DNA from 2 places in the Thiomonas sp. OC7 genome. Region 2 is predicted to be linked to the other one. Evidence: predicted binding sites of a transcription regulator. Region 2 holds the regulator's gene; the other holds the start of a gene.
The links. The regulator HrcA, encoded in region 2, represses chaperone genes, less so after heat shock. The targets are predictions, from matches to a motif close to TTAGCACTCNNNNNNNNNGAGTGCTAA.
Positions count from the first base shown of each region.

Region 1 (6,037 bases), 460 kb from region 2:
GGCCAGGCGACAGCGGGCGGCCGGGCGATTTCTCCCCATCAAGGTTTGCGTTTCAGGGTGAGGACGGTGTAGGCGCCGTCGATCTGCTGCGCACTGAATTCCACCGTGTCGCCGACCTTGAGGCCATCGAGCAGGGCTTTGTCGCGCACCCGGTAGTTCATGGTCATCGCGCCCATGCCCAGCGCGGGGATGGGGCCGTGGCGCAGGGTGATCTTGCCGCTTGCGGCGTCGATTTTGCGCACTACACCTTCGGTCTGGTGTTCGCCTTGCGCGCCGGATGCAGCGGGCTGCATCATCTGCATGTGTTGCGCCATGCCTTCGGGGGTGGAATGGTCGTGGTCAGCGTGGCTTGGCGCGGCCAGGGCGGGCGTGCAGAGTGCTGCGGCCAGGGCGAGAAGGGAGCAGGTTTTCAGTGACTTGTTCATGGTGGGTTCCTTTGCAGGGGTTGAAGAAACAAAAAGGGGATAGGGGCAGGGCGAGGGCGGTCAATGCGCATGCTGCTGGGGCTTGCGCACTTGCAGCGTGTCTTGGGTGGCTTGGGGTTCGGTGGGGTCGGTGCGCGCGGGCGGCAGATCGGCGGTGGGCACGGCGTGGGCTTGGGTGCCGGGCGGCATGCGGTACCAGCCAGGGTCGCGGTAGTCGCCGTGGGCGAGGTCGTCGCGCACTTTGAGCACGCTGAACATGCCGCCCATTTCCACCGAGCCGTAAGGGCCGCGCCCGGTCATCATGGGCAGGGTGTTGTCGGGCAGGGGCATGTCCATCTCGGCCATTTCGGCCATGCCCTGGCTGCCCATGGCCATGTAGTCGGGCAGCAGCTTTTGCAACGCGGGGGTGAGGTCGTCCTGCTGCACGCCGATCATCGTCGGCACGCTGTGGCCCATGGCGTTCATGGTGTGGTGCGATTTGTGGCAGTGGAAGGCCCAGTCGCCAGGGTTGTCGGCGATGAACTCGATGGCGCGCATCTGCCCCACGGCAATGTCCACCGTCACTTCGGGCCAGCGCGCGCTCTTGGGCACCCAGCCGCCATCGGTGCCCGCCACTTCGAACACATGGCCGTGCAGGTGGATGGGGTGGTTGGTCATGGTGAGGTTGCCCATGCGGATGCGCACGCGCTCGCCGGTGCGCGCCACCAGCGGGGCGATGCCGGGAAAGGCGCGGCTGTTCCAGGTCCAGAGGTTGAAGTCGAGCATGGTGTTGACCTTGGGCACGCTCGACCCGGGATCGATGTCGTAGGCGTTGATGAGAAAGGCGTAGTCGCGATCGACCGCCATCTGCCGCGGGTTTTTGGGGTGGACGATGAACAGGCCCATCGCGCCCATGGCCATCTGCACCATTTCGTCGGCGTGCGGGTGGTACATGAAGGTGCCGCTTTTGCGCAGCTCGAATTCATAGACGAAGGTCTGGCCGGGTTTGATCTGCGGCTGCGTCAGCCCGCCCACGCCGTCCATGCCGTTGGGCAGGATGAGGCCGTGCCAGTGCACCGTGGTGTGCTCGGGCAGCTTGTTGGTAACGAACAGGCGCACGCGGTCGCCTTCCACCGCTTCGATGGTGGGGCCGGGGCTGGAGCCGTTGTAGCCCCAGAGCTTGGCCGTCATGCCGGGCGAGATTTCGCGCACCACGGGTTCGGCGACGAGGTGAAATTCCTTCACGCCGTCTTTCATGCGAAAGGGCAGGCTCCAGCCGTTGAGGGTGACGACCGGGTTGTAGGGCCGGCCGGCGTGGGGATGCAGCGGGGCTGCGGTATCGGCGCTGCTGTATTGATGGGGTTCGGGTGCGGCGGCCAGGGCGTTGCGGCTGGCGGCGCCTGCGGCGACGAGGGCCGCGGCAGCGCCGAGAAAATGGCGTCGGGTATTCATGCTGTGAAAGTCCTGTGGGTCAGTGGCTGGAGACGGCCGGGGCGGCGTTGGAAGAAGTGGAGTCGGGCAGGGCGCCCGGGCCTGCGTCCACGCCAAGCTGGGCGGCTTGCCAGGCGGCGTCGGCCAGCCAGTAATTGCGCTGCGCGGAGATGGCCTCTCGCACCGCCTGCACCTGCGTCTGCGCGGCGGCGACGAGCTGAAAGGTGCCGATGAGCATGCCGTTGTAGCGAAGCTGGCTCTCATCGAGCACGGTCAGCGCCAGGGGCACGATCTGCTCGCGGCTGAGGCGCTGCTGTTGCCAGGCGCTGCCGCGCAGGGCGTCGGCCTCGCGCAGTTGCGAGGCGGCGCGGCGCGCGGTGGCGATGGCGCGGTTGCGCGCCGCGAGCACGCGGTCGGCGGCGGCGCTGCGGCGGGCGTCGCCCAGATCGAACAGCGGCAGCGGCAGGCTGAGGTCGAAGCCGTTTTGCGGCGGCGCGTCGCTATAGGTCTTGCGCACGCCGCCGAGTTCGACATGCTCGATCAGGCTGGTAGCGCGCGCCAGCCCTGCAGCTTGCGCGGTGGCCGTGTAGTCGGCGCGGGCGAGCTGCACGTCCAGACGCTGGTCGAGCGCGGTTTGCAGCGCCATCGGCGCGGCTGCGCTCGGCTGCTTCGGCACCTCCGGCAGTTGCGTCGGCAAAGCGAGGCGGGCGGCTTGTTCTGCCGACAACCCCAGCGCCTGCACCAGCGCTTCGCGGCTTTGCGTGGCGGCCAGTTCGGCGCGGCTCAGGCGTAGCTGGCTGTCGGCGGCGAACAGGCCTTGCTGCGCCGCGTCGAGCTTGGTGAAGTTGCCTGCCTGCCGCATGCGGTCAGCCAGAATGGCGGTGGCCTTGGCCGCTTCCACCACATCGCGGTCGTAGGCGGCAGTTTGCTGTGCCGCCACGGCGCGAACCCAACTCAGCCGCGCCTGCGCCGCCGTGCGCAGCACCGCGCGGGCGAGGCTGAGCCGAAGTTGCGTCTGCTGCGTGTCGTTCAGGCGCGAACGCGTGGGCAAGGTGAGCAGATCGAGCAGACCGAAGCTGAGACTACGGGTGATTTCCACCCCGCCACCGATGAGCAGGCGCTCGAAGCCGAAAACCGGGTTGGTCAACCGGGCGCTTTGCGTGGAGTCGGCCGAGTCGGCCTGCGTCTGCGCGATCAGCCCCTGCAATGCGGGGCTGCCGAGCAGCGCGATGCGCACGGCGTCATCGGCAGACAGGGGTTTGGACAGCAGCGCGTCGATCTGGGCTTGCGCGTCTTGCTGCTGCGCGGGGTCGCGCAGCAAGTGCAGCGGCGTGCCGGTGTGGGGCAGGGTAATGACATTGACGGCCTGTAGCGACTGCCGGGTTTGCAAGGGCGCGCAGGCTGCCAGAAGCGCGGCTGCGGCCAGGGGGGCGAGCCGCAGCGCCCGCAGGCGCACCTGCGGTCTGGGTGGGTTCCACATGAATTGACACCTCATTCGAGCCGCGACAGCGCGCGGCGACACGATGCGCAGCGCAAGTCTGGCGACCCGCGCTGCAACCGGGACTCAAACGGGGTTCAGGCTCTGGGAGGACGCTGCAGGGTGCGCAGATCGGCGCTGTGCCACGCGGTGTTGGCGGCGGAGGGGCACGAGTGCTGCGCGGCGTCGGTCAGCAGCAGGGTGAAGGCCGGGGGCTGAGCCACAGCCAGATGGCAGATCACGCAATGCTGGTGATCGTGAGAGCCGCAATCGGCTGGGGTGTTGGCGTCGACGTGGCAGCCCGGCATGGCTTCCGACGTGTCTTGATCTGCCGCCAGCGAGTGCAGATCCGCCATTGAGGCCATGTCATTTGAGGTCATCTCATGCGCCTGCGCCTGCGCCTGCGCCGTGGTCTGGGCCGGGGTTTGCACTCCGTCGCCCAAATTCATGCTGACCTGCGCCCAGCCGCGCAGAGGCAGCAAGACGAGCAGCAAGACCAGAATGGGACGCAGCAAGCGAGACATGCAGCAAAGTCTAACCTAAGAATTCGCAGGCACACTGCCGTCATCAAACCCCCCATAGAACGTGCGGAAAATGGGTTTTCGCCCCGGCCCGGCAGGGAACTATTGGTCTTTAGCACTCTCTCACTGTGAGTGCTAATATCAAACACAAACAGGAGGATTCCATCCATGACCCACACTCAGTCAGCCGCAATCGTTCTGCGCCCGGCCCAGGTCGATGGCGCGTTTCCGCTCGCCTTGCCCAGTCTGGGCAATCTGGACGCCTACATCAGCGCCGTCAACCGCCTGCCCATGCTCAGCGCGGAAGAAGAGGCGCGGCTGGCTCGCACCTGGCGCGAGCAGGGGGACAAAGACGCGGCGGGCAAACTGGTGCTGTCGCACCTGCGGCTGGTGGTTTCCACCGCACGGCAATATCTGGGCTACGGCCTGCCGCATGCCGACCTCATTCAAGAAGGCAATATCGGCTTGATGAAGGCGGTCAAGCGTTTCGACCCGGCGCATGGCGTGCGGCTGGTGAGTTACGCCCTGCACTGGATCAAGGCCGAAATTCACGAATACATCCTGCGCAACTGGCGGTTGGTGAAAGTGGCCACGACCAAATCGCAGCGCAAGCTGTTTTTCAATCTGCGCTCGATGAAAACGGCCAACGCCGGCATGAACGAGGCGCAGATCGACGACATGGCGCAGGCGCTTAACGTCAAGCGCGAAGACGTGATCGAGATGGAAAGCCGCATGGGCGGCGCCGACATCGCGCTCGATCCCACGGTGGAAGATGGCGAAGAGAGCTACGCGCCCATTTCCTATCTGGCCGACAACACGCAGGAGCCGATGGCCGTGCTCGAAGCGCGCAGCCACGACCGGCTGCAGGTCGAAGGGCTGGAAAACGCGCTGGAACTGCTCGACGCCCGCAGCCGCGCCATTGTCGAGCAGCGCTGGCTGCAGGTGAATGATGACGGCAGCGGCGGCAAGACCCTGCACGAACTGGCCGCCGAATACGGCGTGTCGGCCGAACGCATCCGCCAGATCGAGGTGGCGGCGATGAAAAAAATGCGCAAGTCGCTGGCGGAATTTGCCTGATTCGTTTGCTTGGTTCGTTTGCCTGAATCTGTCGTCGCACCGTCTAAAATAGCCCGTCGATGACGGGCTTTTTTGATGTTTGTCGCACGCGCATCAGCGCCAGCGGCGCACGGCCTGCCGCAGCGCGGCCCATTGCGTTTTGCGCTGGCGGGCATCAACTGGCGGGGCGTAGCGCCAGCGTTCGAGTTGCAGCAGGAGCGCAATGGCGGCGTGCGCGGATTGGGGCGGGAGGCTGTCAGCGCCCAGTCGGGCAGGGTCGATGCGGCCCGCCAGAGTGCGCGGCGGGGTAGAGGGTTCACTGTCGATGCCGACCTGCTCCAGCTTGCCGCGCAGCAGGGCGTAGGTCTGCGTCCAAGCGTCGTGCCTGCGGCGCTCCAGCGCCAGAAACGCGCCGCCGATGGCGGTGGCCACCAGCAGGGTGGCGATGGCCAGCGCGGCCAGGGTGGCCATGTCGGGTTGGTGCAGGCCGAGCTTGTTCAGCAGGTCGAGCTGGCGCTGGCTGCCGTAGTGCAGCACCCACTGGTTCCAGGTGTTGTTGAGCGCGTCCCATTGGTTGCGCAGTTGCAGCAGCAGCGCGGCGTCGCGCGGGCCGAGCGCGGCCACGCCCAACAGGGGCTCGCGCGCGGCCAGGGTGGCGCCGCTGCGGTCGATGCGCGCCGGGTCAACGGCGGCGGTGGGGTCGGCGCGCACCCAGCCGCGTTCGGGCAGCCAGTATTCGGCCCAGGCGTGGGCGTCGCTTTGGCGCACCACCCAGGTGTCGTCTACCGGGTTGAAGCGGCCGCCCTGGTAGCCGGTGACGATGCGCGCGGGAATGCCTGCGGCCCGCATCACCACGACGAACGCCTGCGCGTAGTGTTCGCAAAAACCGGCGCGGCGGTCGAACAGAAATTGGTCCACGCCGTCGCGCCGGCCGTAGGTGCCGGGGTTGAGGGTGTAGCGGAAGGGTTGGTTGCGAAACATCTGCAGCAGGGCTTGCGCGACGAAGGCGCCGCCCTGTCCGGCCGCCTTGGCTTGCGCGGCGAGTTGCCTTCCCAGCGCCACGCTGCGCGGATCGAAGCCCGCAGGCAGGGCTTCGTCGGCACGCAGGGCGGGGCTGAATTGCGTGGGGCCGTAGCGAAACTGCGGTG
Region 1 is NZ_LR131953.1:1,062,209-1,068,245, reverse strand. Features, by position in the region: gene BIO17B3_RS05090 (copper-binding protein) at 39-425, opposite strand; gene BIO17B3_RS05085 (multicopper oxidase family protein) at 486-1,856, opposite strand; gene BIO17B3_RS05080 (TolC family protein) at 1,876-3,315, opposite strand; gene BIO17B3_RS05075 (hypothetical protein) at 3,411-3,836, opposite strand; gene rpoH (RNA polymerase sigma factor RpoH) at 4,002-4,910, shown strand; gene BIO17B3_RS05065 (DUF3488 and transglutaminase-like domain-containing protein) at 5,004-6,037, opposite strand, start outside.
Region 1: the regulator HrcA is predicted to act here: its motif matches at 3,946-3,972, upstream of rpoH (RNA polymerase sigma factor RpoH).

Region 2 (6,037 bases):
CAGCACCACCCGGGCCTGGGAACTCAACGGCGCGTACAAAAACGGCCCGATGTTCGCGACGCTCGATTATTTGCGCATCACCAATATCAATGGCTTGACTGCGAATTCGTCTAGCGGCAACGCAGACAAGCATTGGCAAGTAACTGGCGGCTATGATTTCGGTATCGCCAAGGTTACAGGTCTATATCAGGATCTGAAGGTTGATGCTTCCAGCGGCAAGCGGACTGTATGGATGCTAGGCGCTTCCGTCCCGGTGGGCGCAGGTGCGGTGCTGGCTTCTTATGGGCAAGTCAAGGACACGATTTCCAACCCTGACACTGGAAACAATACGGCCAAGCAATACGCTATCGGTTACACCTACTCCCTATCCAAGCGTACCAACCTGTACACCTCATACTCGCACATCAGCAACGACACCAATACGGCACTGGCTGTAGGCGATTCCTCCACTGCGAACCTGGGTGTTGCTGGTCAATCGTCCAGCGGCTTCGCCCTGGGCATCCGTCACAAGTTCTGATCAGCGCAAGCTGCTCTAGCAACTGCCTTGAAAGCCGCCTTCGGGCGGCTTTTTTTCGACTGTATAAATCGCAAAAAGGCCGGGGAGCGGTCGTGTTGCGGCAGGCATAATGCCCGCACAGGAGGGTTGCCCAATGCACATTGTTCTACCGGTAGACGGATCGACTTACACCGCGCGGGCTGCGCAGGTTTTGGTGCAGCAGGTGCGGCAATACAAGGAGCCGCCGCGCATCACCCTGCTCACGGTGGCGCTGCCCATCGGCACGCCGCTGGCGCGCGCGCAGCTCAGCAAGGCCACGCTGGACGAGTATTACTGCGACGTCAGCGCGCAGGCGCTGGCGCCCGCTGAAGGCGTGCTGAAACAGGCCGGGCTGGTGTTCGAGTCTCGTTTTGTGGTGGGCGACCCGGCCGAGCAGATCGCCGCCGAGGTGACGCGTCTGCAGCCCGACCTGCTCATCATGGGCACGCACGGCCACTCGGCGCTCAAGGGCTTCGTTATGGGGTCTGTGGCGAGCAAGGTGGTGGCGTCCACCACGGTGCCGGTGCTGCTGGTGCGGTGAGCCGCCGCGGCGGCGCGTTAACAGGCCCTACCGCTGGCTCAGCGCATTGCCCACCAGCTTGGAGGTGATGTCCACGATCTGAATCATGCGGTCGTAGGCCATGCGGGTGGGGCCGATGACGCCGAGGGTGCCGACCACTTTGCCGTCGGCCGCATAGGGTGCGGTGATGACGGAGAGTTCTTCGAACGGCACAGCCTCGCTTTCGCCGCCGATGTAAATGCGCACGCCATCGGCGCGGGCGGAGGCGTCCATCAGTTTGAGCAACTGGGCTTTTTGTTCGAACAGATCGAAGAGCTGGCGCAGCTTGCCCAGATTGCCCGCAAAGTCGCCGATGCCGAGCAATTGCTGTTGCCCGGAGATGACCACTTGATCTTGTGGCTGCTGCAGCGCCTGGCTGCCGGCCTGCACGCCGGCCTGCATGAGGGCGACGAGTTCACTGCGCAGGTGTTCGACTTCGCTGCCGAGTTTCTGCGCGACCTGCTCGAAACTCAGGCCGGAAAAATGGGCGTTGAGGTAGTTGGTTGTGGTGTTGAGCTCGTTCTGGCTGAGGGCGTGTGGCCAGTGCAGCATGCGGTTTTGCACATCGCCCTCGGGGCTGACGATGATGAGCAGAATGCGATGTTCGCTCAACTGCAGAAATTCGATGTGGCGAAACGCGGCGCTGCGCTGCGGCGCCAGCACCACGCCGACGAATTGCGACAGGCTGGACATGAGCTGCGCCGCCCGCATCATCACTTGTTGCGGCGGGGCGGTGTCGATGTGCTGTTGCAGCGTCTGCGGCAGCAGATCGGTTGGCATCTGCGGCTGGGCGGTGAGCATGGCGTCGACGAACACCCGGTAGCCGCGCGGGGTGGGAATGCGCCCGGCCGAGGTGTGCGGGCTGGCGATCAGGCCCATATCTTCGAGATCGGCCATGACGTTGCGGATGGTGGCCGCGGACAACTCCAGCCCCGAAGCGCGCGACAGCGTGCGCGAACCCACCGGCTGACCGTCGGCGATGTAGTGTTCGATCAGGGTTTTGAGCAGCAGTCGGGCGCGTTCGTCCATGCGCAAATTTTAGGGCGCAGACGACACGCGGGCGCAACGCGCTACGCTGGACTTGCGCCTGTGCTGTAATTTGCCGTCAGGGCGGTGTTCTCCGCCGTGCCTCACCTAAGAACTCCATGCCCCGTACCGTGTTCCAGCAGGTCTTGCTGATCGGCAAATATCAGGCGCCGCAGGCGCAGCGCAAACTTGGCGAGATCGCCGCGCGGCTGAGCCGGGCCGGGGTGGATGTGTGGGTGGGCGAGCTCACCGCGCAGCACACCGAGCTGCCTTACCCGGTGCTGCGCAGCAGCGAACTGGCCGAGCGCACCGCGCAGGGCGGCTGGGTGGCGGTGGTGCTGGGCGGCGACGGCACCATGCTGGGTGCGGCTCGCAGGCTCGCTCCGCTGAAAGTGCCGCTGGTGGGCATCAACGCAGGGCGGCTGGGCTTCATGACCGATATCGCCGACAGCGACTGGGAGCCCGCGATCGACGGACTGATGGCCGGCGACTTCGAGCGCGAGGAGCGCGCCATGCTCAGCGGCGCGGTGGAGCGTGCGGGGCAGACCATTTTCAGCGCCATTGCGGTGAATGATGTGGTGGTCAATCGCAACGGCGCGTCGGGGCTGGTGGAGCTGAAGGTGGAGGTGGACGGGCGCTTCATGTATGTGCAGCGGGCAGACGGCCTGATCGTCGCCACGCCGACGGGCTCCACGGCCTATGCGCTGTCGGCCTACGGGCCCATTCTGTACCCCAGCGTGGACGGTGTGGTGCTGGTGCCGATTGCGCCGCATACCCTGTCGAATCGCCCCATCGTGCTGCCGGGCGGTGCCGATATCGTGATCGAGGTCGTCACGCCGCGCGACGTGAGCGTGAACTTCGACATGCAGAGCTATGCCGAGCTGATCGGCGGCGATCGCATCCGCATCGGGCAGGCGCCGCATCGCTGCGTGTTTCTTCACCCGCCGGGTTGGAGCTATTTCTCCACCCTGCGCCGGAAACTTCATTGGCATGAAGTGCCCGATGAATCCTGAACATTTGCGTCTTTTCGCCTGAGACATGCTGCTGCATCTGCATTTGCGCGACTTTGTCATCGTTCCCGAGCTCGACATCGATCTGGCGGGGGGCTTCACCGTGCTCACCGGAGAAACCGGCGCGGGCAAATCCATCCTGATCGACGCGCTCAAGCTGGCGCTGGGCGAGCGTGCCGACAGCAGTGTGGTGCGCGCGGGGGCGCAGCGCGCAGAGATCAGCGCCGAGTTCAGCCTGAGCCCGCCGCTGGTCGCCTGGCTGGACGAGCAGGGATTCGCCGCCGAGGCCGACACGCTGCTGCTGCGCCGCGTGATCGACGCGCAGGGCAAGTCGCGCGGCTTTCTCAACGGCAGTCCGGCCACCGCCGCGCAACTCAAGGCCGCGGGGGAATGGCTGGTGGACATTCATGGGCAGCACGCCTATCAGGGGCTGGTGCGGCGCGAAGTCGTCACCCACCTGCTCGACGGCTACGCCGGGGCGCAAGACGAAGCCCGGGCCGTCGCGCTCGCCTGGGCCCAGTGGCGCGATGCCGACGCGGCCTTGCAACAGGCTAGAGGCGACGTCGGCGCGTTGGCGGAAGAACGCGAGCGCCTGCAGTGGCAGTGCGAGGAACTCGATCGTCTGCGTCCCGCCGTGGGCGAGTGGGCCACGCTGGAGAGCGAACACAAGCGACTGGCGCATGTCAGCAGTCTGCTCGAAGACTTCGCTCTGGCGCAGGGGGCGCTTGACGGCGAGGACGTGAGTGCGCTGTCTTTGCTGGCGCAGGCGCAGCAGGCGCTGGAGCGAGCGGCGCAGGTCGATGCCGGGCTGCAGCCGCTGGTGCAGCAGATCGACGCGGCGCAAACCAGCCTGAGCGACCTCAGTCACGAACTGCGCCGTCTGGCCGAGCGCACCGAGGCCGACCCGCAGCGTCTGGCCGAACTCGACGCCCGGCTTTCGGGCTGGATGAATCTCGCACGCAAGCATCGCGTGGCGGCGGCCGACCTGCCGCAAACCCATCACGCCCTGCGCGACAAACTCCAGCAGCTCGACCGCAGTATCGACCTGCCCGCGCTGGAAAGCGCCGAACAGGCCGCGCAGGCCGCGCTGCAGAAGGCGGCGGCCAAGCTGAGCACGAAACGCCGCAAGGCCGCGCAGCAACTGGCCAAGGCGGTGCAGGCGGCCATGCAGGAACTGGGCATGCCCGGCGGGCGCTTCGATGTGGCGCTCACCCCGCTCGACGCCGTGGGCGCGCGCGGAGCGGAGGCGGTGGAACTGCAGGTGGCGGCGCATCCCGGCGCGGAGCTGCGGGCGCTGGGCAAGGTGGCCAGCGGCGGCGAGCTGTCGCGCATCGCCCTGGCCGTCGCCGTGACCACCAGCGCCCTGCAAGACACCGAAACCCTGATCTTCGACGAGGTGGACGCAGGCATCGGCGGCGCCGTGGCGCAAACTGTGGGACGGCTGCTGCGCCGCCTGGGGCTTGACCGGCAGGTGCTGGCCGTCACCCATCTGGCGCAGGTGGCCGCTTGCGCGCAGCAGCATTTCGCGGTGCGCAAGCACAGCACGGACGGGCAGACCGCCAGCCTGCTCGACGCGCTCGATCTGTCACAACGGCGCAGCGAAATCGCCCGTATGCTGGGCGGCAACGCGCAATCGAGCGCCGCGCTGGAACATGCCAGCGAGCTGCTCTCGGCTTGCGAAACCCCGTCCCTGGAAACCCGATGAGCCCGTCTGAAACCGCTGCTGTCCCAACGCCTGCCGATGCGCGAGCGACCCACCAGCTGGTGCTGATTTCCGGGCTGTCCGGCTCGGGCAAGTCGGTGGCGCTGACCGCGCTGGAAGACTCTGGCTATTACTGTGTGGACAACCTGCCGCCGCAACTCATCACCCCGCTGGTCGAACAGACCCGCGCCTCGGGGCAAAAGCGCGTGGCCGTCGCGGTGGACGCGCGCAGCGCCGAGTCGCTGGCCGACGTGCCGGGGCTGCTCGAAAACTTGCGGGCCAGCTGCGAGGTGCACGCGATCTACCTCGACTGCGCCACCGACACGCTGGTGCAGCGGTTTTCGGAAACCCGCCGCCGCCACCCGCTCACCAGCCGCGTGACCGCGCAGCAGATCGGCAACCCTGCTGCCGCCCGCGGCGAGGGCTACGCCAACGCGCTGATCGAGTCCATCGAGATGGAGCGCGAACTGCTGCGCCCGGTGGCCGAGATCGGCCTACACATCGACACTAGCCAGATGAAGTCCGCCCAGTTGCGCGACTGGATCAAGCAAACCGTGCGGGTGCAGGACAGCCAGATGGTGGTTCTGTTCGAGTCGTTCGCGTTCAAGCGCGGCGTGCCGCTCGACGCCGACTATGTGTTCGACGTGCGCATGCTGCCCAACCCGCACTACGACCCGGTACTGCGGCCCCTGACCGGGCGCGACGCCCCCGTGGCCGAATTTCTGCTGCGCCAGCCCGAGGTGCTGCAGATGCAGGCCGACATCAGCGGGTTTTTGCAGCGCTGGCTACCCAAGCTGGCCGCCGATCACCGCAGCTATGTCGGCGTGGCCATCGGCTGTACCGGCGGGCAGCATCGTTCGGTGTTTCTTAGCGAACAACTCAGCCGCGCTTTCGCCAGCCAGTACACCGTACTGCTGCGTCACCGCGAGTTGGGCGCGACGGGGACGAGCGAGCAGTGACCCGCGTCCGCCGCCGGGCCGTTGCCCAGTGCGAGAGGAGGCGGTTCGGCAAACCGGTCGTGCGGCGTGCTCACGCGCCAGTCCAGCACCAGCAGCAAGACCACAGCGGCCCAGAACAGGGCGATCAGCCAGGGTAATTTGCGTTTCATCGAGAGTTCCTCAAGACATTCGCCGCGCCGCCCCAAGAATGTCCGCCCCTTGAGGGGAGAACCGAGTGCAGCGATAGTTTTCGGGGTGGGCTCAATC
Region 2 is NZ_LR131953.1:1,521,814-1,527,850, reverse strand. Features, by position in the region: gene BIO17B3_RS07360 (porin) at 1-517, shown strand, start outside; gene BIO17B3_RS07355 (universal stress protein) at 651-1,076, shown strand; gene hrcA (heat-inducible transcriptional repressor HrcA) at 1,104-2,123, opposite strand; gene BIO17B3_RS07345 (NAD kinase) at 2,240-3,133, shown strand; gene recN (DNA repair protein RecN) at 3,159-4,835, shown strand; gene rapZ (RNase adapter RapZ) at 4,832-5,791, shown strand; gene BIO17B3_RS07330 (hypothetical protein) at 5,752-5,940, opposite strand; gene BIO17B3_RS07325 (YeeE/YedE family protein) at 6,032-6,037, opposite strand, start outside.